Regions from separate parts of the Kitasatospora sp. NPDC058243 genome, predicted to be linked through region 1. Evidence: riboswitches for the same ligand, from Rfam matches in the RefSeq annotation. Region 1 holds a riboswitch; each other region holds the start of a gene.

What was found. A riboswitch is a leader RNA that binds a small molecule or an ion and turns the genes downstream of it on or off. The one in region 1 is predicted to bind cobalamin.
Region 2: linked by a shared signal. The riboswitch ahead of ACFVX9_RS09805 (prenyltransferase/squalene oxidase repeat-containing protein) and the one ahead of ACFVX9_RS35245 (ABC transporter substrate-binding protein) in region 1 are both predicted to bind cobalamin.
Region 3: linked by a shared signal. The riboswitch ahead of ACFVX9_RS16270 (HoxN/HupN/NixA family nickel/cobalt transporter) and the one ahead of ACFVX9_RS35245 (ABC transporter substrate-binding protein) in region 1 are both predicted to bind cobalamin.

What each region holds. Positions count from the first base shown of each region.
Region 1 is NZ_JBHVWW010000082.1:21,984-28,215, forward strand. Features, by position in the region: gene ACFVX9_RS35235 (type I polyketide synthase) at 1-2,052, opposite strand, end outside; gene ACFVX9_RS35240 (hypothetical protein) at 2,328-2,969, shown strand; cobalamin riboswitch at 3,089-3,294, shown strand; gene ACFVX9_RS35245 (ABC transporter substrate-binding protein) at 3,389-4,360, shown strand; gene ACFVX9_RS35250 (FecCD family ABC transporter permease) at 4,357-5,436, shown strand; gene ACFVX9_RS35255 (ABC transporter ATP-binding protein) at 5,433-6,232, shown strand, end outside.
Region 2 is NZ_JBHVWW010000010.1:35,122-41,353, forward strand. Features, by position in the region: gene ACFVX9_RS09795 (hypothetical protein) at 1-253, opposite strand, end outside; gene ACFVX9_RS09800 (hypothetical protein) at 789-2,153, opposite strand; cobalamin riboswitch at 2,371-2,447, opposite strand; cobalamin riboswitch at 2,525-2,668, shown strand; gene ACFVX9_RS09805 (prenyltransferase/squalene oxidase repeat-containing protein) at 2,772-5,810, shown strand; gene ACFVX9_RS09810 (hypothetical protein) at 5,807-6,232, shown strand, end outside.
Region 3 is NZ_JBHVWW010000020.1:103,727-109,958, forward strand. Features, by position in the region: gene ACFVX9_RS16235 (Xaa-Pro peptidase family protein) at 1-466, opposite strand, end outside; gene rpmF (50S ribosomal protein L32) at 557-730, opposite strand; gene rpsR (30S ribosomal protein S18) at 830-1,066, opposite strand; gene ACFVX9_RS16250 (CobW family GTP-binding protein) at 1,079-2,245, opposite strand; gene rpsN (30S ribosomal protein S14) at 2,251-2,556, opposite strand; gene rpmB (50S ribosomal protein L28) at 2,556-2,792, opposite strand; gene rpmG (50S ribosomal protein L33) at 2,950-3,114, shown strand; gene ACFVX9_RS16270 (HoxN/HupN/NixA family nickel/cobalt transporter) at 3,262-4,374, opposite strand; cobalamin riboswitch at 4,404-4,618, opposite strand; gene ACFVX9_RS16275 (metalloregulator ArsR/SmtB family transcription factor) at 4,700-5,083, shown strand; gene ACFVX9_RS16280 (DNA-formamidopyrimidine glycosylase family protein) at 5,103-5,912, opposite strand; gene ACFVX9_RS16285 (AAA family ATPase) at 5,993-6,232, opposite strand, start outside.

The DNA of each region.
Region 1 (6,232 bases):
GTAGCGGCAGGCCATGGCGACGATCACCACCGGGTCCCGGTCGTACGGGTCCTCCGGCTCGGCGGTCCGCGGTGCGGTGACGGCCTCGGCTGTGGGTACGGCAGGCTCGGCGGTGAACAGTTCGGTGTGCAGGTGGCGGGCGGCGGCGGCCGGGGTGGGGTGGTCGAAGACCAGCGTCGTCGGCAGGCTCAGCCCGGTCGACGCCGCGAGCCGGTCGATCAGCTCGATGGCGCCGAGCGAGGTCAGCCCGAGGTCCGTGAACGAGCGGTCCGCGAACGGGCCGTCCACGAAGGAGCCGCCCGCCCCGGGCCCGCTCTCCGGCGCCCGTCCGCAGACCCGGGCCGTCTCGGCGCACACCCTCTCGCACAGCGCGCGTTCCTGCTCCTCCCGGGGCAGCGACAGCAGCCCGTGCTCCAGGGAACCCCCGGCCGGGGCCGGGGCCGGCGCCGCAGCCGGGTCGCTGAGCACCGCATGGCGGACGATCTTGCCCGACGGCGTGCGCGGGACGGCCGCGATCTCACGGACCTCGACGGGGACCTTGTGCTCCGCGAGCTGCGAGCGGCAGACGTCGAGCACCAGCCGCGGGTCCAGGCCTTCCGGGCCGGGCACCACGAAGGCGACCGGGACCTCGCCGAGGACGCCGTGCGGCAGGCCGAGGACCACGGCGTCCCGCACCCCGGGACAGCCCCGCAGGACGTGCTCGACCTCCGTGGGGTGGATGTTCTCGCCACCCCGGATGATCAGTTCGCTGACCCGGCCGGTGAGGACGAGGTGGCCGTGTTCGGCGCGACGGCCGAGGTCCCCGGTCCGGTACCAGCCCTCGCGCAGCGCGGCGGCCGTCGCTTCCGGCTGGTCGTGGTAGCCCGTCATGAGATTCGGACCGCTGACCCAGATCTCGCCCTCGCCGCCCGCGAGGACGTCGGCCCCGCTGTCCGGATCGACGACGCGGACCTCGACCCCGGGTACCGGCAGTCCGCAGGACCCGTCGACCCGGGGGCCGTTCGGGCGGGCCACCGCGATCGCGCCGCAGGTCTCGGTACTGCCGTAGACGTCGAGCAGCGGCGCGCCGAGCGTCTCCTCCACCGCCCCGCGCAGCTCGGGCGGGCACGGCGCGCCCGCCGTGACGCAGAGCCTCAGCCCGGGCCGCGGTGCGGGGAGCGGGGTGTCCTTCGCCGAGGACATCAACCGGTGGTACGTCGTGGGGACGCCGGCCAGGACGGTGAACGGCCCGCCGAGGGCGGCGCTCGGGGTGCGCAGCGTGCGCCACAGGTCGCCGGGCGTCAGGAACTCGCCGGACGTCAGCAGGTCGCCGGCGATCGCGGTGCTCGCGCCGACGGCCGTGGTGCCCAGGATCGCGAGGGAGTGCCCGAAGCTGTGGAACAGCGGCAGCGGCCACAGCAGCCGGTCCTCGGAGGAGAGCCCGAAGAGCGGCGCGTAGCAGGCCGCCACCGACCACAGTGCGCTGCGCTGTGTGGAGAGCACGCCCTTGGGGCGGTGGGTGGTCCCGGAGGTGTAGAGCAGCCAGGCCGGATCGTCGAGCCCCAGGTCGTCGGGGGCCGCGGGCCCGTCCCCGGTCGAGGCCGCAGCCTCGAAGAGGACGGTGCCGTCGGGGGCGTTCGAGGGGATCGGGCCCGCCCCGGTGAGCACGGTGTGCAGGCCGCGGTACGCGGCGCCGAGGCGGTGCAGCTGCGCGAGGTGCGCGGGGTCGGTGATGATGGCCGAGGCGCCGCTGTCCCGCAGGTAGTAGTCGAGTTCGTCGTCGGAGGAGCGGGGGTTGAGCAGGACACCGACCGCCCCCGCCCGCAGCACGGCGAGGCAACCCTCCACCAGCTCCACGCAGTTGCCCAGGCAGAGCGCCACCCGATCCCCGCGCCGGACCCCCGCCCGCACGAGCGACCCGGCCAACCGCCCGGTCCGCCGCTCCAACTCGGCGTAGCTGACGCCGCGCGAGAAGTCGTGGAACGCGACCCGCTCCGCCGACCGTTCGGTGTGCCTCTTCAGCAACTCCGGCAGCGGCCGCACCAGATCGTCATACCGCAGTTCACCACTCACGCCCCGGCTCCGACCTCTCGCCACTCGCGACCCACTCCCCCGTCGATCCCCTCCGTACCCAGTAACACGCGGGCACAGACCGAGTCCTGCGGACTCGCCGCAGCTGCGCTTGCGGCCGCCGAGGAACCGCGGCACTTCGAGGCAGCAATCAGGCCTCTGACCTGCGGAAACAGCAGCTCTCCAGCCCGGGAGGGCGCGAGGGCACAGCGCCGTGGACTTTGAGCGCTGCCCCCGATACCGCCCTCCCCGTCCGGCGCCCGTGTCAGGCTGGGGGAATGCTCTCCGACTCCGCCGCCCCCAACGCCTGGCACACCCCGGCCGAACTGGCGCCGCTCGACGGCAACGAGGCCTTCCGCGGCACCGATGCCGGGACGGTGCTGGACTTCTGGCGCTACGCGATGCCCGACTTGCGAACCAACACCACCCGGGGCCTGCTCGCGGAATTCCTGGTCCACCGCGCCGTCGGCGCTGTGGCACGCAACATGGAATGGGACAGCTTCGATGTCCTGACGCCTGACGGGCTCAGGATCGAGGTCAAGACCAGCGCCTACCTCCAAGCCTGGGGGCAGCGTCAGCTGTCGGAGATTCGCTTCTCCCGGCTGCGCGGACGCACCTGGACTCCCGAGGACGGTGACGCCGCAGAGCAGTCCTACAACGCGGATGTCTACGTCTTCGCCCTCCATATCGCGCTCACCCACGCCGACTACGACCCGCTCGACATCGGCCAGTGGCGCTTCTACGTTGCTTCCCGTGCTCTCGTGGAGGCCACCGGACAGGCCAGCCTGGGCCTTGCTTCCGTACGCCGGCTGTGTGGCGAACCCGTCGACTACGAGGAGCTCGCGGTCCGGATCTCGGCCTGCTCCCTCCAGTCACCCTCAACTGGCGGAGCCACCGAAGCTGCCACCGCCACTGCGTGACAGCGCGCTGGAAAGCCGGCAGGCCGAACACACACCTCCGTCAAGGCGCTGCCGCTGCCGGCGCTTCGCGTGGCCGGTGGGCGTCCTTGAGCCGGTCAGCACCGACCTGACCACGCCTGATACCTTGCCATCGCCGTGGTGTACGGGAAACCGGTCTGAGTCCGGTGCGGCCCTCGCCACTGTTGCCGCGGAGTTCCGCGGCCCTCGCTGACCGGCTTTTCCAGCGGTCAGGGCCACTGGGCGGGCTGGAAGAGCCGTCCGGGAAGGTCGGCTGCGGCGTGTTGATGCGGAAGCCAGGAGACCGGCCACGGCGCGACATGTTCCACGAGGGTTTTGGAGAACACGTGCCCAGCGGTCTGCTGTATCCGTTTCGATCGATATGTTCCGTTCGTCCCACAGGTCCGATACGTGTCGGCCGGGTGGTCGCGGCCGTCCTGTTCACCGGCGCGCTCGGGGCTTGCACCGGCGCCCCCGCGCCCGCCACGTCCGGCGGGGCGGCCGGAAGTGCCGCGCCGGTGAGCGTGGACAACTGCGGGACGACCGTGACGGTCGGCGCGCCGCCCGCCCGGCTGGTGACGCTCAACGAGGGTGCCACCGAGGTGGCCCTGTCCCTCGGCCTGCAGTCCCGCATGGCCGGTACCGCCTACCTCGACGATTCCGTCCCGGAGAAGTGGAAGGCGGCCTACGACTCCGTCCCGGTGCTCTCCAAGGACTACCCGACGAAGGAGAAGCTCCTCGCGGCCCGTCCCGACTTCCTGTACGCCTCCTACTCCAGCGCGTTCACCGACAAGGTCGCGGGCAGCCGGGACGAGCTGCGCGGCCAGGGCATCCCGTCGTACCTGTCCCCGTTCGGCTGCTCGGACAAGAGCCAGGTGCCGCCGACGACCTGGCAGGCGGTGTGGGGTGAACTGAACGACGTCGCCGAGGTCTTCGGTGTCACGGAGCGGGCCGCCGCGATCCAGCAGCAGCAGGAGCAGCAGCTCGCCCAGTTCACGGCGACGGCCGCGGGCAAGGGTCTGAAGGTCCTGTGGTACGACTCGGACACCAAGTCGCCGTTCGTCGGTGCCGGCCACGGCGGACCTCAGCTCGTGCTCGATGCCGTGGGCGCCCGCAACGTCTTCGGGGACCTGCCCGGTGGCTGGCAGAACGTGAGCTGGGAGAAGGTCGTCGCGGCGGACCCGGACGCCATCGTGGTCGCGGACGCTGGCTGGGACACCGCCCAGTCCAAGATCGACTACTTGGAGAACGACCCGGTGCTGAGCAAGCTCACCGCCGTGCAGCGCAAGGCTTTCGTGGTGGTGCCGTTCTCGGAGTCGACTCCCGGCGTGCGGCTCGCCGACGGTGCCGCCCGGGTGTCCGCAGGGCTGGGCCAGCTGCACCCGGGTTCATGACCACCGAACCCCGCCCCGTCGTGCGGCCCTCCGGTCCGGGCCGCGCGACGGCGGCCCTGGCCATCGGTGCGGCCCTGCTGCTGACCACCGTGCTCCTCGGCCTGGCCGTGGGCTCGCAACCCGAGCCGGTCCGGACGGTGATCGATGTCGTGGCGCGCCGTCTCGGGCTGGGCGGCCAGCACGTCACGCTGCTGGACGACCAGATCGTCTGGCAGTTGCGGCTGCCCCGGGTTCTGGGAGCGGCTGCCACCGGCGCAGGCCTCGCGGTCTGCGGCGCGGTGCTGCAGACGCTGACCGGGAACGACCTGGCCGATCCCTTCCTGCTCGGGATCTCCGACGGAGCCGCCGCAGGCGCGGTCACCGTGATCGTCCTCGGCGTCGGCGTGACCGGCGCCGTGGGCACCGGCGCGGTGGCGACGGCGGCCTTCGCCGGTGCCCTGCTCGCCGCCGCCGTCGTCCTGGCACTGGCCGGCGCCCGCACCCGGTCGCTACCGACCACCCGGACCGTGCTCGCCGGCATCGCGGTGGGGCAGATGTGCGGGGCCTACACCTCGTTCGTCGTGCTGGTCCTCGGGGACCGCAACGCGGCGCGCGGTGTCATGGAGTGGACGCTCGGCTCGGTCGCCGGCGTGCGCTGGCCCACCGCCGTCTTCCTGACCGCGGTCGCGCTGGTCGGCGTCACGGTCCTGGCCTCCTCGGCCCGCGACCTGGACGCCTTCGCCTTCGGCGAGACCACCGCCCGCTCCCTCGGCGTCCACGTCGAGCGCACCCGCTGGCTCCTCGTCGCCACCGCCGCGCTGGTGACCGCGTGCCTGGTCGCCAACACCGGCGTCATCGGGTTCCTCGGCCTGGTCGTACCGCACGTGGTCCGACTGGTCTGCGGCCCGCGCCACGCCCTCCTGCTGCCCGTGTCGGCACTGGTGGGTGCGTCCCTCCTGGTGGGCAGCGACATCGTGGCGCGCTCGGTCCTGCCCGACCGGGAGATCCCCGTCGGCGTCATCACGGCCGGACTCGGAGCGCCCTTCTTCGCCTGGCTGCTGTGGCGCCAGGGGCGGGCCGAGGGGGGACCGCAGTGACCGTGACGCCGCCCGCCGAGCTGCGCGCGGAGGAGCTCCGCGTGCGCATCGGCGGAGCCACGCTGCTGGACGCGGTCTCGCTCGCGTTCGCCCCCGGCCGGATCACGGGCCTGCTCGGGCCCAACGGCGCCGGGAAGACCACCCTGCTGCGCGCGGTCGCCGGACTGACCCGGCCGAGCGCGGGGCGCGTCCTCCTGGACGGAGAGGACCTCCACGCCCTCACGGCCCGCCGACGAGCACGACGGGTGGCCTTCATGGAGCAGCAGGCGGACACCCGGTTGTCACTGCCGGTCCGTCAGGTCATCGAGCTCGGACGCACGCCGTACCGCAGCCGCTGGCCCGTGCCGATGGACTCCGCCGCCGACGCCCACGAGCGGTCCGTGTTCGCCGATGCCGTTGCCGCGGCCGACGTCGGACACCTGCTCGACCGGGCCTGGCCGACGCTGTCGGGCGGCGAACGGCAACGGGTCCAGCTCGCGCGGGCGCTGGTGCAGGAGCCCGGCGTGCTCCTGCTCGACGAGCCCACCAACCACCTCGACCTGCGCCACCAACTCGGCTTCCTCGGCGCCGTGCGCGGGCTGGGCGTCACCACGGTGGCCGCGCTGCACGACCTCGAACTCGCCGCCGCCTACTGCGACGAGGTCGCCGTCCTGCTCGACGGCCGGCTGGTCGCCCACGGGCCCAGCTCCGACGTGCTCACCTCGCCCACGATCGCGCACGTCTACGGCGTCGACGTGACCGTGGAACGACACCCCCGGCACGACAGGCCGCACATCCGGTGGAACGGACTGCTCCC
Region 2 (6,232 bases), on a different contig from region 1:
ACTGCTCCGGGTCCGGGCCGTCGGTCAGCCAGCAGCAGTAGTTGTGGTTGCTGTTCATGCCCCAGGGCAGCAGCCCGCCCGGGTCCGGGAACACAGGGGTGCGCTCCTGGTCCCAGAACTCGTCCTCGCCCTCGACCTGCCCCCGGAACTCGGTGTCGCTCTCGAAACGCCACCCCGCCAGGCCGCCCGGCGAACCGGCTCCGTGGGAGCGCTCCGTCGGCGACCGCACACCCCACTCGCCGTTCAGGTTCACCGCACCGTACAGATCGACGAACGCCCGTTATTCCGACGGCAGTTGGACCCCGAGCTCGGCCGGTGCCAGCTCCCACGGCACCCGCGCCGGGGTGTACACCGGCTCGCCCATGATCGCCCGCAGTCGGTCCCATGCCTCGGTCATTACCCGACCCCTCTCCGGCCGCCCGTCGTCAGAAGCTGCACTTTAGGCGACGGCTCCGACAAGCCACTGACCCGACCGGAAGACCGCCGGCTGACGGGCCCCGCTCGATCTCAACGGTCCGAACGGGCGGGCTGGATGATCACTCGTCCGGACGTTTCCAGGACGGCGGTTTGGCTGTTGCGTGATCGTGAACTCGGCTAAGAGGTGGGGGACTTGAGGCGAATTGCCCTGACCGGCAGGGGCGCCGGGACGTGCGAGCGGCCCCGCGCACCGGAGTCGGTGCGCGGGGCCGCTGTGGGGCACCGGGTGGTTCAGCAGTGGGGCAGGCCGGGCACGTCGTGGAACATCGTCGCGCCGTCCCCGCTGCTACCCGGCGTCCAGGGTCTTCGGATCAGTTGCCGTAGCGGAGCGAGACGGTGTCGCCGAGGTGGACGGTGGTGGCCCGGGTGGCGGTGGTGGCGGTGGTGCCGTCCAGGGTGATCTTCCAGGTGGAGGAGCCGCTGTTGGCGGTGCCGTTGATCGCGGTGACGGCGCCGGTGCCGGAGGACGGGGTGACGGCGGTGACGCAGCCGGCGGGGGTCGCGGATGCGGCGGCGTCGAGGACGTCGCCGAGGGTTGCGGTGGTGCCGGTCGGGGTGAGGGTGACGGCGCAGACCTTGAGGGGGTTGGTGCCGTCGTCGATGACCAGCGCGAGCTTGGCGGCGGTGCCGGGGACGAAGGTGGTGGCGGCGGCCCAGGCCGGCTCGCCGGCGGTGGTCGGGGCCGGCGGGGTGGCGGTGAAGCCGGCGCCGGCGACGGCGCGCAGGCCGTCGACGGAGGCGTAGGGGGAGGGGGTGGTGTCGGTGGGCAGGTACTTGAAGCCGCCGCCGGGCTTGAACTGCTGGGCGATCAGGAAGTCGACGGGGCTCTTGCCGGTGCCGCTGGTGAAGTCGGCGCCCTGGGGGTTGATGCCGCAGGCGTTGAGGCCGGAGACGGCCCAGCCGTTGGAGTCGGTGTTGACGCCGAACATGGCGTTGAAGGCGCCGGAGGCGGTGAGCTTGCCCTTGAGGAAGTTCTTGGCGGCGACGATCGCCGGGTCGGTGGCGGGGACGCCCCCGGTGCAGAGCGAGGCCATGGCGGCGCCGGTCATGTCGATGTCGCTGCCTTGGGCGAGGGCGTTCGGGTCGCCTGCGGCCTTGCTGAAGTTCCAGCCGCCGTCGTTGTGCTGGTTGGCGCGCACCGCCGTGACGGAGGCGTCGAGCAGCGGCTGCGGGACGCGGGGGTTGCCGGCCTGGGTCTTGGCGCCCGCGAGGGCGAGGAGGCCGAAGACGGTGCCGTTGAAGTTGGCGGACGGGCCGTAGTAGCCGAGTTCGGCGGTCTGCCAGTAGGTGGCGAGGTCGGCGACGAGGTTGCGGCCCGGGCCGACCCGGGCGGGGTCGATGCCGGCGGCGTAGGCGTTGAGGATGCCGCGCTCGTAGTCCGTGACGACCGGTGAGGCGCTCGGCCAGCCGGGGGCGGCGAGTTGGCCGCGGTACACCAGGCGGGCGTTCTTGGTGGGGTCGCCGCCGGGGGTGACGTCGGCGGCGGCCGTGCCGGCGGCCGCGAGTGCGCTGAACGCCCACTCGTTGGAGAGCCCGCCGCCGGTGACGTAGCTGCCGTCGGCGGCCTGGAGCGACTTCAGGTAGGTGACGCCGGTGCTCTTCGAGGTGGCTATCTGGGTGGGGCTGGCCGTCGCGTGGGCGGGGACGGCGGAGAGCAGGAGTGCGCCGGCCGTCAGGGCGACGGAGGCGGCGCGGGAGGGGGCGGTCCGCGAGGAGGTGGTCTGCGAGGGGGTGGTTCGCGAGGGGGCGAGGAGGGACACGGGACAGGCTCCTTGGGGTGGCGGGCGCCGACCCTGCCCCGGAGTTCCGGCGTCCGTTCAAGGGCGCGCGACTGCCGGAGCGGTCGCCGCCCGGATCGCGTGGGCCGGCTTTCGCCATGGTGCGCGGCCGGGCGGGCATTCGGGCTCAGGGCGGCACGATGGCCACCCCACACCGCTGCGCGTCAGCCCCGGATTCGCACCGGGTTCCCCCGCTCGGCCACCGCGGACGCTACCGCACGGCGCACCGGCGCACGAGGTGGTGTGATCGACATGACGACCCGTTGACTCCTGTTCTACCGGCGTGGTCTGATGAACCGATTTTTTGCCCTCGGCATTCAGGGGAAGCCGGTCCAACTCCGGCGCTGACCCGCAACCGTGGACCCACCTGTGGTGGGTGAGCCGGAATGCCTGGACCGGGGGCCTGTTCACAGAGCACTTGCGTCGTCGCGGACTACGACGCGGTCCGGACGGTCCCTGCCCAGGAGACCGTCGGCTGCGCCGTTGCGTCCCGCGTCGACCGACCAGGGAGTCGTCGTGAGGGTCAGCAGCAGTCGCACACGTCACAGGAACCGGGACCTCGCCTCCGTGGTGGTCGCCGGTGCTGTCGCGGTCGCCGCCTGCGGAAGCGTCCTGTTCGGGCGCCCCGGCACCGCGGCCGCCGACCCGATCGAGCAGTGCACGGCGACGACGGGCGCGATCGTCGCCGTCGACTTCACCCACTGGGGCGGCGGCGTCGTCCGGGGCTGCGACGCCCACCCCACGACCGGGATGAACCTGCTGCACGCCGCCGGCTTCACCACCGCCGGAACCGAGCACGACGGACCCGCCTTCATCTGCCGCCTCGGAACCGGGACCTTCAACAGCGGCACCCAGTACCCGACGCCGGCCGAGGAACCCTGCGTCAACACCCCGCAGGCCACCGCGTACTGGTCGTACTGGATCGCCGAACCCGGCCAACAGGCCTGGTCCTACAGCCGGTTCGGCGCCGGGACGCAGAAGCCCAAGCCCGGCGAGGTCGAGGCCTGGGTGTACGGCGGCACCGACATCGGCGGCACCAGCGGGGCACCGGGCTTCACCCCGGACTCCGTGAGAGCGAAGAGCGGTGGTTCGTCGGCTTCGCCGTCCGCCTCGCCATCCGCCTCGCTGTCACCCTCGGCGACCCCGACCCCGACCCCGACCCCGACCCCGACTCCGACACCGACCCCGACTCCGACCGGGCCGACCTCGACCGGGCCGTCCGCCACCGGTGACCCGGCGGCCGCCGTGGCCTGGCTGGCCCGCCAACTCGTCGGCGGCGACCACATGGAGAACTGGGCCGTCGAGGGGCCGGACTACCCCCGGACCGCCCTCACCGCCATCGCCCTCGCCGCCGCCGGCACGCAGGACCCGGCGCTGCGCAGGACGACCGCCTTCCTCGCCGCCCACACCGACGCCTTCCTGTACCCCGACGGACCGGCCGGCCAGCCCGATGCGAGGGCCGCCGCACTGCTGGCCCTCGTCGCCGAGAGCGCCGGCAGCGATCCCCGGGCCTTCGGCGGCCGGGACCTGATCGCCGCGCTCACCGGCCACGTCTGCACGGCGGCGGGGGAGAACGGCAGGTGCACCGCCGCCGGGGACTTCCTCGGCGCGGCCTCGCCCTGGGTCCAGTCCCTCGGCGTCATCGCCCTCCAACGCGCCGGTGTCACGCCACCCGCCCCGGCGCTCGCCCGCTTCACGGCGCTCCAGTGCGCCGACGGCGGGGTGGCCGGATCGATGATCGTCGCCGGCGAGCACTGCGAGTCCGACCCGCTCACCACCGGCCTCGCGGTGCTCGCCCTTCGCACGGCCGCCGGGTACGAGACGGCGGCGAAGAAGGCTTCGGACCAGCTCGCGGCCGGACAGCAGGCCGACGGATCCCTGCTCCCGTACCTCGGCGCCCCCGGCGACACCATCAGCACCGCGAGCGCGGCCCAGGCGTTCAAGGCCACCGGACAGGACACCCGCCGGGCCGCCGCCACGGCCTGGCTCGCCGCCCGGCAGGGCGCGGACGGCGGCTTCGGCCCCGACGCGTCGACCACCGACCCGGACCCGGCCGCCACCGAGCAGGCGATCCTGGCCCTGACCGGCACCGACCTCACCAGCGTCCGGCACAACCCGGACGCCACCACCCCGCCGACGACGCCCGCCACCACGAAGCCCGCCGGAAGAACCCCCGACGCCGCCAAGGGCAGCGCCTACCTCACCGACCCGTCCCGCCTGATCAACGGCCGCTACTACGAGGGCTTCCCGGCCTTCGCCGACTTCGGTCTCACCATCGACGGCGCCTACGCCCTCGCGGCCACCGGCACCGACGACGCCGCGCTGCGCAGGATCGTCGACTTCCTGGACCAGCCGGGCAAGGACGCCGGTGAGCGCACCGTCAACGACTGGACCGGCATCGGCACCGAGTACGCAGGCGGCGGCTCGATCGGAAAGGAGGCGCTGCTCGCCGAGGCGGTCGGCCGCAACCCGCGCGCCTTCGGCGGCCACGACCTGATCGCCGCCCTGGCCGCCCTCGTGTGCACCAAGGCCGACCAGAGCACCGGCTGCGCGGCGCCCGGCAACTACACCTACGCCACCTCGGTGTTCTCCCAGGCGCTCGGCATCATGGCCCAGCTCCGGGCCGGGGACTCGACGAACGCCGCTCCCGCGATCGCCTACCTGAAGGGCCTCCAGCACCAGGACGGCTCCTGGCCGAGCCTGATCCCCGCCACCGGTGACTCCGACGTGGACAGCACGGCGATGGCCGTCATGGCCCTCGCCCTCGTGCCGGGGGACGAGGCCGCGCGGGCCGTCGACCAGGGCCTCGGCTGGCTCGCCGCGCGGCAGCTGCCCGACGGCGGCTTCCCGGGAGCGGCCGGCGACTCGACCAACTCGGCCGCGCTCGCCATCCAGGGCATGACGCTGCGCCAGGCCTCGTACGGCGCCCGGATCGCCAAGGCGCGCGACTTCCTGGCGGGTCAGCAGAACGGCGACGGCGGGTTCAACGTCGCCTCTGCCGGGCAACCGGGATCGGACGTCCGCGCGTCCACGCAGGTGCTCGGCGGTGCCACCGGGATCTCGTTCGGCACGCTGTTCCGGGACCTCGGGGGAACGTCGACGCCGACGCCGACTCCGACTTCCACCGGGACGGCGACCCCGACGGGTACGCCGACGGGCACGCCGACGGGCACGCCCACTGGTACTCCCACGGGCACGCCGACCGATACCCCGACCGGCACGCCCACGAACACATCCACGAACACGCCCACGAACACGCCGAGCCCGACGGGCTCTCCCGCCACGACTGGGCCCTCGGACACCGCCGCTCCCTCGACCGGCGACGGTTCGGCCACCTGGTCGGCCGGTGGCATCGACGCTCCGGCCGGTGGCGGTGGCGCACCCGTCGCCCCCGCCGGTGGCGTGGCGGCGCAGACCGGTTCCGGCAGCCTGGCCGGCACCGGTACCCAGGCCCTGGCGCTGACGGCGGGCGCGGGTGTGCTGACCGCGCTCGGCGCGGCGGCCGTCCTCGTCGCCCGACGTCGTAGCGCGGCCGCCCCGGGGCGGCACCGGTGAGCCGGGGACTCGGCGGTCGGCTCGGCGGGCTGTCCGGGGCGGCGGCCCTGACCTTCGCCCTCGCGTTCGGCGGCGTCGCCGTGGGCACCGCCCCGGCGTCCGCGGCGCCGCTGCCGATCGACCAGTGCACCACCACCTCCGGCGTGGTGCTCGCCGTGGACTTCAGCAAGTGGGGCGGCCCGCTGCTGCGCTCCTGCGGGACCACCCCGACCACCGGCTTCACCCTGCTCAACCAGGGCGGCTGGAAGACCACCGGGACCGGCCACGACGGTCCGGCGTTCATCTGCCGGATCGGCTACAGCGGCTTCCAGGGCGGCAAGCAGTTCCCGGCCCCGGACCAGGAGAAGTGCGTCCTGACGCCCCCGGCCACGGCCTACTGGTCGTACTGGCACGCCGATCCGGGCCAGAACGAGTGGTCCTAC
Region 3 (6,232 bases), on a different contig from region 1:
GGTCGGCGATCTCGGCGGCGATCCGCAGGTCGGCGATCTCGTGCTCGTCCTTGACCACCCGCAGCCGCTCGACCACCTGCGCCAGGTCGGCCAGCCGGGCCCCCTCCGCCAGGCTCGCCACCGCGCGGTGGCGGCTGACGGTCAGGTCGTGCTCCTCCACCGCGAGGTCCGCCACGCCCAGTCGCGCGGCGGCGGCGGCCGCCGCCAGGGCGGTGTCCGCCGCGGCCGCCACCGGCACCTGGGTGACGTCCGGCGCGATCAGGTGCTCCCCGGTGTCGTCCGGCGGCAGATCGTCCGGCACTGCCAGCAGCACCCGCTCCCGGGTCAGCAGCAGCGTCGCCCCGCAGGGCGCGCAGCCCGTCAGATACCGCACGTTCGCCGCCCGGGTGATCAGCGCCGCATCGGCCCCGGCCGCACTGCAGTGCTCCCTCACCCGCTCCCGCCGACCCGCGTACGCATCAGACATGCGTCGAGCCTACGAACCCCCACCCCGATCCGCCCGCCGAGCACCCCCGACAGGGCGCGCTCCCGCCCCCGCACGCCCTCTTTGTGGTCGCTACGCCCCCTCCGGATCGATCAGGCCTCGGCGATAGGCGGGGACCAGGTTCTGGGGGACGAGCAGTTCGCGGCCGTTGAGGGTGATCGGGACGAGCTTCGGGGCCTTGCCCTTCCACTGGGCCCGGCGGTGCCGGGTGTTGCTGCGGGACGTCTTGCGCTTGGGGACGGCCATCGGGGGCTCCTTGTCGGGTGGTGACGGTGGTGACGGTGGTGACGGTGGTGACGGTGGTGGCGGTGGTGACGGTGGTGGCGGTGGTGCCGGCGGCGATGGCTACCGGGTGGTGCCGGCGTCGTACGGGAGGAGGGCCATCTCGCGGGCGTTCTTGACGGCCCTGGCCACGGCGCGCTGCTGCTGGACGGTGAGCCGGGTGACGCGGCGGCTCCGGATCTTGCCGCGGTCGGAGACGAAGCGCCGCAGCAGGTCGGTGTCCTTGTAGTCGATGTACTCGACGCCGGCCGCGAACAGCGGGTTCGGCCGGTCCTTGGGCGGGTTCGGTCGCTTACGCACAGTGACGGCTCCTCAGTGAACGGGGTCGAGCAGGTCCCGGAAGGCGTCCGGCAGGGCCTTCCAGCCGGGTTCGCCGGCGGCGAGTTCGGCGTCGGTGAGCAGACAGGAGTCGAGCAGCCCGGTGACACCGTCGACGTCCAGGCCCTCGGCGGTGAAGCTGAGCTGCTGCACCCGGTCGCCGTGCAGAGGGTGCCAGTCGAGGGCGGCGGCGGCCCGGCGGGCGGGCGGGTAGAGCTCCCAGGCGGCGTCGGGCAGGGAGGTGAGCCAGGGCCCGCACTCCTCGACCGCGAGGTTGGCCCCGGCGGCGTCCCAGGCGAGCATCAGGTCGGGCCGGTTGGCCAGCCAGAAGCGGCCGCGGCTGCGCTGGGCGGCGGGGACGAGCAGTTCCAGCGCCCGGTGCAGCCGCTCGGGGTGCAGCGGGCGGCGGCGCTCCCAGACCAGCGTGGTGACGCCGGCCTCGTCGCTCTCCTGCGGGAGCAGCGCGATCGCCGGGTTGACCCGGTCGCGGGCGGCGGCGACGTCGAAGCCGCCGAGGGCGGCCCGGGTGAGCGCGCCGGTGCCGAGCCGGACGACCCGGGCGGTGGGGTGGAGCTGGCGGAGCAGCGCGAGCCCGGGCGTGTGCGCCGTCGCGCGCGGGACGGCGAGGGTGGTGGCGTACTCGACCTGGTGGGCGAGCGCCTCCGCGCGGGTCCGCTGGTCCTGGCGGGCGGTGTGCTCGCCGTGGTCCACCAGGTCGTCGGAGACGGAGAGTTCGCCGATCAGCCGGTCCGGGTCGACGGCCGTGACCACGCCCGCGAGTTCGACGGCGTCCTCCAGGTGGCGGCCGTCCGCCTCTCCCCCGGCGATCACCTCGACGGCCGGGTGCGGGTCGCTGCCGCCCCACAGTTCGACGATCGCGAGTCCGTACCGGCCTTCGTCGGCGATCCGCAGCAGTCGCGGCAGCAGGTCCTCGCGCAGGGCGCAGCAGGGGCAGTCGTTCACCAGCGGGACGTCGGCGGCGTCGAACCCGCCTCCCGCGTCGCGCAGTTCGCGGTGGACGACGCCCTGCGAGGCCTCCCGCAGGTCGTGGTGGAGGACCACCGCGTCCACCGCGGCCGCGGCCAACTCCCGGACGGTGGCGCGGCGTTCGGCGGCGTGCAGGCCGGCGACGACCACCACGGGCAGCTTGATCCCGTCCACGCCGCTCACCAGCTGGCCTTGCGGACGCCGGGCAGGTGGCCGGCGTGGGCGTGGACGCGGAGGTTGACCCGGGAGAGGCCGAAGGCGCGCAGGTAGCCGCGGGGGCGGCCGTCGACGGCGTCGCGGTTGCGGATCCGGGTGGCGCTGGCGTCGCGGGGCTGGCGGGCGAGTTCGGCCTGGGCGGCGGCGCGTTCGGCGGGGGCGGTGCCGGGGTGGGCGATGATCCGCTTGAGCTCGGCGCGGCGCTCGGCGTACCGGGCCACGACGGCGCGGCGCTGCTCGTTCTTGGCGATCTTGCTCTGCTTGGCCATCAGACCTTCCCCCCTCGGGCGCGGATGCGGGCGACGGCGGCCTCGATGCCGATCGTGTCGATGGTGCGGATGCCCTTGGCGCTGAGGGTGAGCCGGACGTACCGGCCCTCGCCGGGCAGCCAGTAGCGCTTGTGCTGGATGTTGGGGTCGAAGCGGCGGCGGGTGCGGCGGTGCGAGTGCGAGATCGCGTTGCCGAATCCGGGCTTGCGGCCGGTGAGTTGGCAGTGGGCGGACATGGGTGCTCCCTGACGTCCGGGAATGGGCAGGACGGAGCTCACGTTACACCAGATGAAAATGACTTCCATTTCGGTGTACGGTTTCGCCCCAGCCCCGAACACCCCGCCAACCCGCCAACCCGCCAACCCGCCAACCCGCCAACCCGGGAGGACACCCATGGCCCGTAGTGAACTGCGCCCCGTCATCAAGCTCCGCTCCACCGCCGGCACCGGCTACACGTACGTGACCCGCAAGAACCGCCGCAACGACCCGGACCGGATGGTCCTGCGCAAGTACGACCCGGTCGCGCGCCGGCACGTCGACTTCCGCGAAGAGCGCTGAACCCCGCCCGCCCGAACTGAACCCCGCACCGACGGAACGCCGACCGGCAGCGACCCGTACCGCCCCGCAGCGACGAAACGGCGCCTCCCCCGGGATCCCAGGGGAGGCGCCGTCGCTGCTCGCAGCCGTCGCCGCTCGCAGCCGTCACTACTCGGCGGCCACCCAGCGCTTCTCCACCCGGGCCAGCTTCCAGTAGGCGATCGCCGCGGCCCAGACCACCACGAACAGCCCGGCGATCGCGTAGCCGACGTTGTCCAGCGAGATGCCCGCGATCCAGCCGGTGACCGGGTCGGTCAGATCGAGCTTCTCGTGCAGCACGCCGACCAGCTCGATGGTGCCGATGACGAAGGCCACCGCGATCGACAGCCCGGTGATCGTCAGGTTGTAGTAGACCTTCCGGACCGGGTTGGCGAAGGCCCACTGGTACGCGAAGTTCATGAACGTCCCGTCCAGGGTGTCGAACAGGCTCATCCCGGCCGCGAACAGCAGCGGCAGGCAGACGATCGCGTACCAGGGCAACCCGGCCGCCGCGCCCGACCCGGCCATCACCATCAGGGTGACCTCGGTCGCGGTGTCGAAGCCCAGCCCCAGCACCATGCCCACCGGGAACATCTGCCCGGGCCGGGTGATCGAGCGGGTCGCCCGGTTCAGCACCCGGGCCATGAAGCCCCGCGAGTTGAGGTGCTCCTCCAGCTGCGCCTCGTCGTACGACCCGGCCCGCATCGCCCGGAACACCTTGAGGATGCCGAGCAGCGCGGCCAGGTTGAGCGCGCCGATCAGGTAGAGGAACGCGCCGGAGGCCGTCGTGCCGACCATCCCGAGCCACTTGTGGGTGGTCGAGTCGTCGTCCATCAGCGTGCTGGCCAGCTGCGCGCCGCCCGCCACCAGGGCGGCCATCAGCACCACCATCGAGGAGTGCCCGAGGGCGAACCAGAAGCCGACCGAGACCGGCCGCTTGCCGTCCGCCATCAGCTTGCGGGTGGTGTTGTCGATCACCGCGATGTGGTCGGCGTCGAAGGCGTGCCGCATGCCGAGGGTGTACGCGGTGATCCCCAGGCCCACGCCGAAGACCTGGGTGCCGACCGCGTAGTTGTGGGGCGCGACCAGGAAGATGAGCGTCCCGAACGCCACCACGTGCATGGCCAGGATCACCCCCATCAGCCCGGCCGTGCGAACGGTGTCCTCGCGCTTCCAGCGGAACGTGGGCAGCACGGACGGTGTCGCCGGCGCCTCGGCGGCGGCGGTTTCGGGCAGGGTCATTCGGGTCACGCTCCAGCACCTCGTGGAAACACTTCGTGAGATGCCGTGGCCGGTCTCCTGGCTTACGGGGGTCCCGTACCCGCCTTCCCAGGTGCGCGAGGCTCCCAGTGGCGTCGTGGGTACGGACGTCTCTCCATCGTCGACGATCACGATGGCCCGATCACAGTGGCGAGGGCCGCTCCGGACTGGGACCCCTGAGGATCCGTCACCGGTCTTCCCGAGCACCACGGCGGGGAACACCGTAGGGGTCAGGACCCACCCTTGCAAGGCTGCGCACCTGCGCAGGTGTCCAGGATCACAGGCCCCCTCCTGCAACAATGTGCGCATGCATCTCGTACCGGCCGACCGCGCGGGCCACCGCACCATCGACGGACACCGGGTCTGCGAGGCCATCGCCGCGATCGGCGACCCCGCGCACGTCCGCACCTGGGCCGAGCGGTTCTCCCTGCTCGCCGACCCCGGGCGGCTCGCCCTCCTGCTCGCCCTCCACCGGGCCGGCCCGCTCGCCGTCTCCGACCTCGCCGTCGCCACCGGCATGCGCGACCCCGCCGTGTCCCAGGCCCTGCGGCTGCTCCGCACCGCGGGCGTGGTCACCGGGGACAAGGACGGGCGGGTCGTGCGCTACCGGCTCGTGGACGAGGCCATGCGCCCCCTCCTCGACGCGTGCGCCGCCGCCGAACACCACGAGCCCACCGCGGCCGTCGGCTGACCGACTGGACAGTGCCTGGTCAGGCCGCCTGGCAGGCGGGGCACCAGAAGAGGTTGCGCGCGGCGTGCTGCTCCGTCCGGACGTCGGTGCCGCAGACCAGGCAGGGCATCGCGGCCCGCCGGTAGACGTACACCTCGCCGCCGTGGTCGTCGACGCGCGGCGGGCGGCCCATCGCCTCGGGGGTGTGCTCGGGGCGGACGGTGTCGATCCGGCCCGCGCCGACGCCCTCGTGCATCAGGGCGACCAGGTCGGCCCAGATCGCGTCCCACTCGCCCCGGGTGAGGTCGCGGCCGGCGCGGTGCGGGTTGATCCCGTGGCGGAACAGCACCTCGGCCCGGTAGACGTTGCCCACCCCGGCCAGCACCTTCTGGTCCATCAGCAGCGCGGCGACGGTCGTCCGGCTGGCCGATATCCGGCGCCAGGCGGCCTGCGGGTCGGCGTCGGCGCGCAGCGGGTCGGGGCCCAGCCGGGCGGCGACGGCGGCCTTCTCCGCGCCGGTGACCAGCGCGCAGGTGTTGGGGCCGCGCAGGTCGGCGTAGCCGTCGTCGTTGGCCAGCCGCAGCCGGACCAGGCCGACCGGCTCGGGCGCGGGCCCGGTGCCGAAGGCGAAGCCGCCGTAGAGGCCGAGGTGGACGTGCACCCAGCCGCCCTCCTCGAAGCCGAGGAACAGGTGCTTGCCGACGGCTTCGGCCGCGGTGAGCAGCTGCCCGTCGATGGCCTTGGCCTCGTCGGCGAACCGGCCCTGCGGGCTGGACACCTCGACCGGGCGGCCGCCGAAGGCCTTCCGGTTCTCGGCGGCGAGGCGGTGGATGATGTGGCCTTCCGGCACGGGCGTCAGCTCCCCCGGGGTGGTTCGACAGGACCTGCACATCATCGCAGTCGGCGCCGACAGCACCGGATCGTCGCAGGTCAGCGGACCGGCATGCCCATCAGCCGGGCCAGGATGACGCGGTCCAGCTCGGCGGCGGTGCCGGCCACGTCCAGGTACGAGTTGTCGATGATCGGCAGCCCGGAGTTGTACCAGCCGGCCATCCGGCCGTGGATCCGCGCCACCTCCTCGTCACCGAGCCGCCGGGTGCCGCCGCGCCGGGCGTTGCGGTGCAGCACGGAGTCCAGGCTGGGCAGCAGCACGACCGGGATCATGCCGGG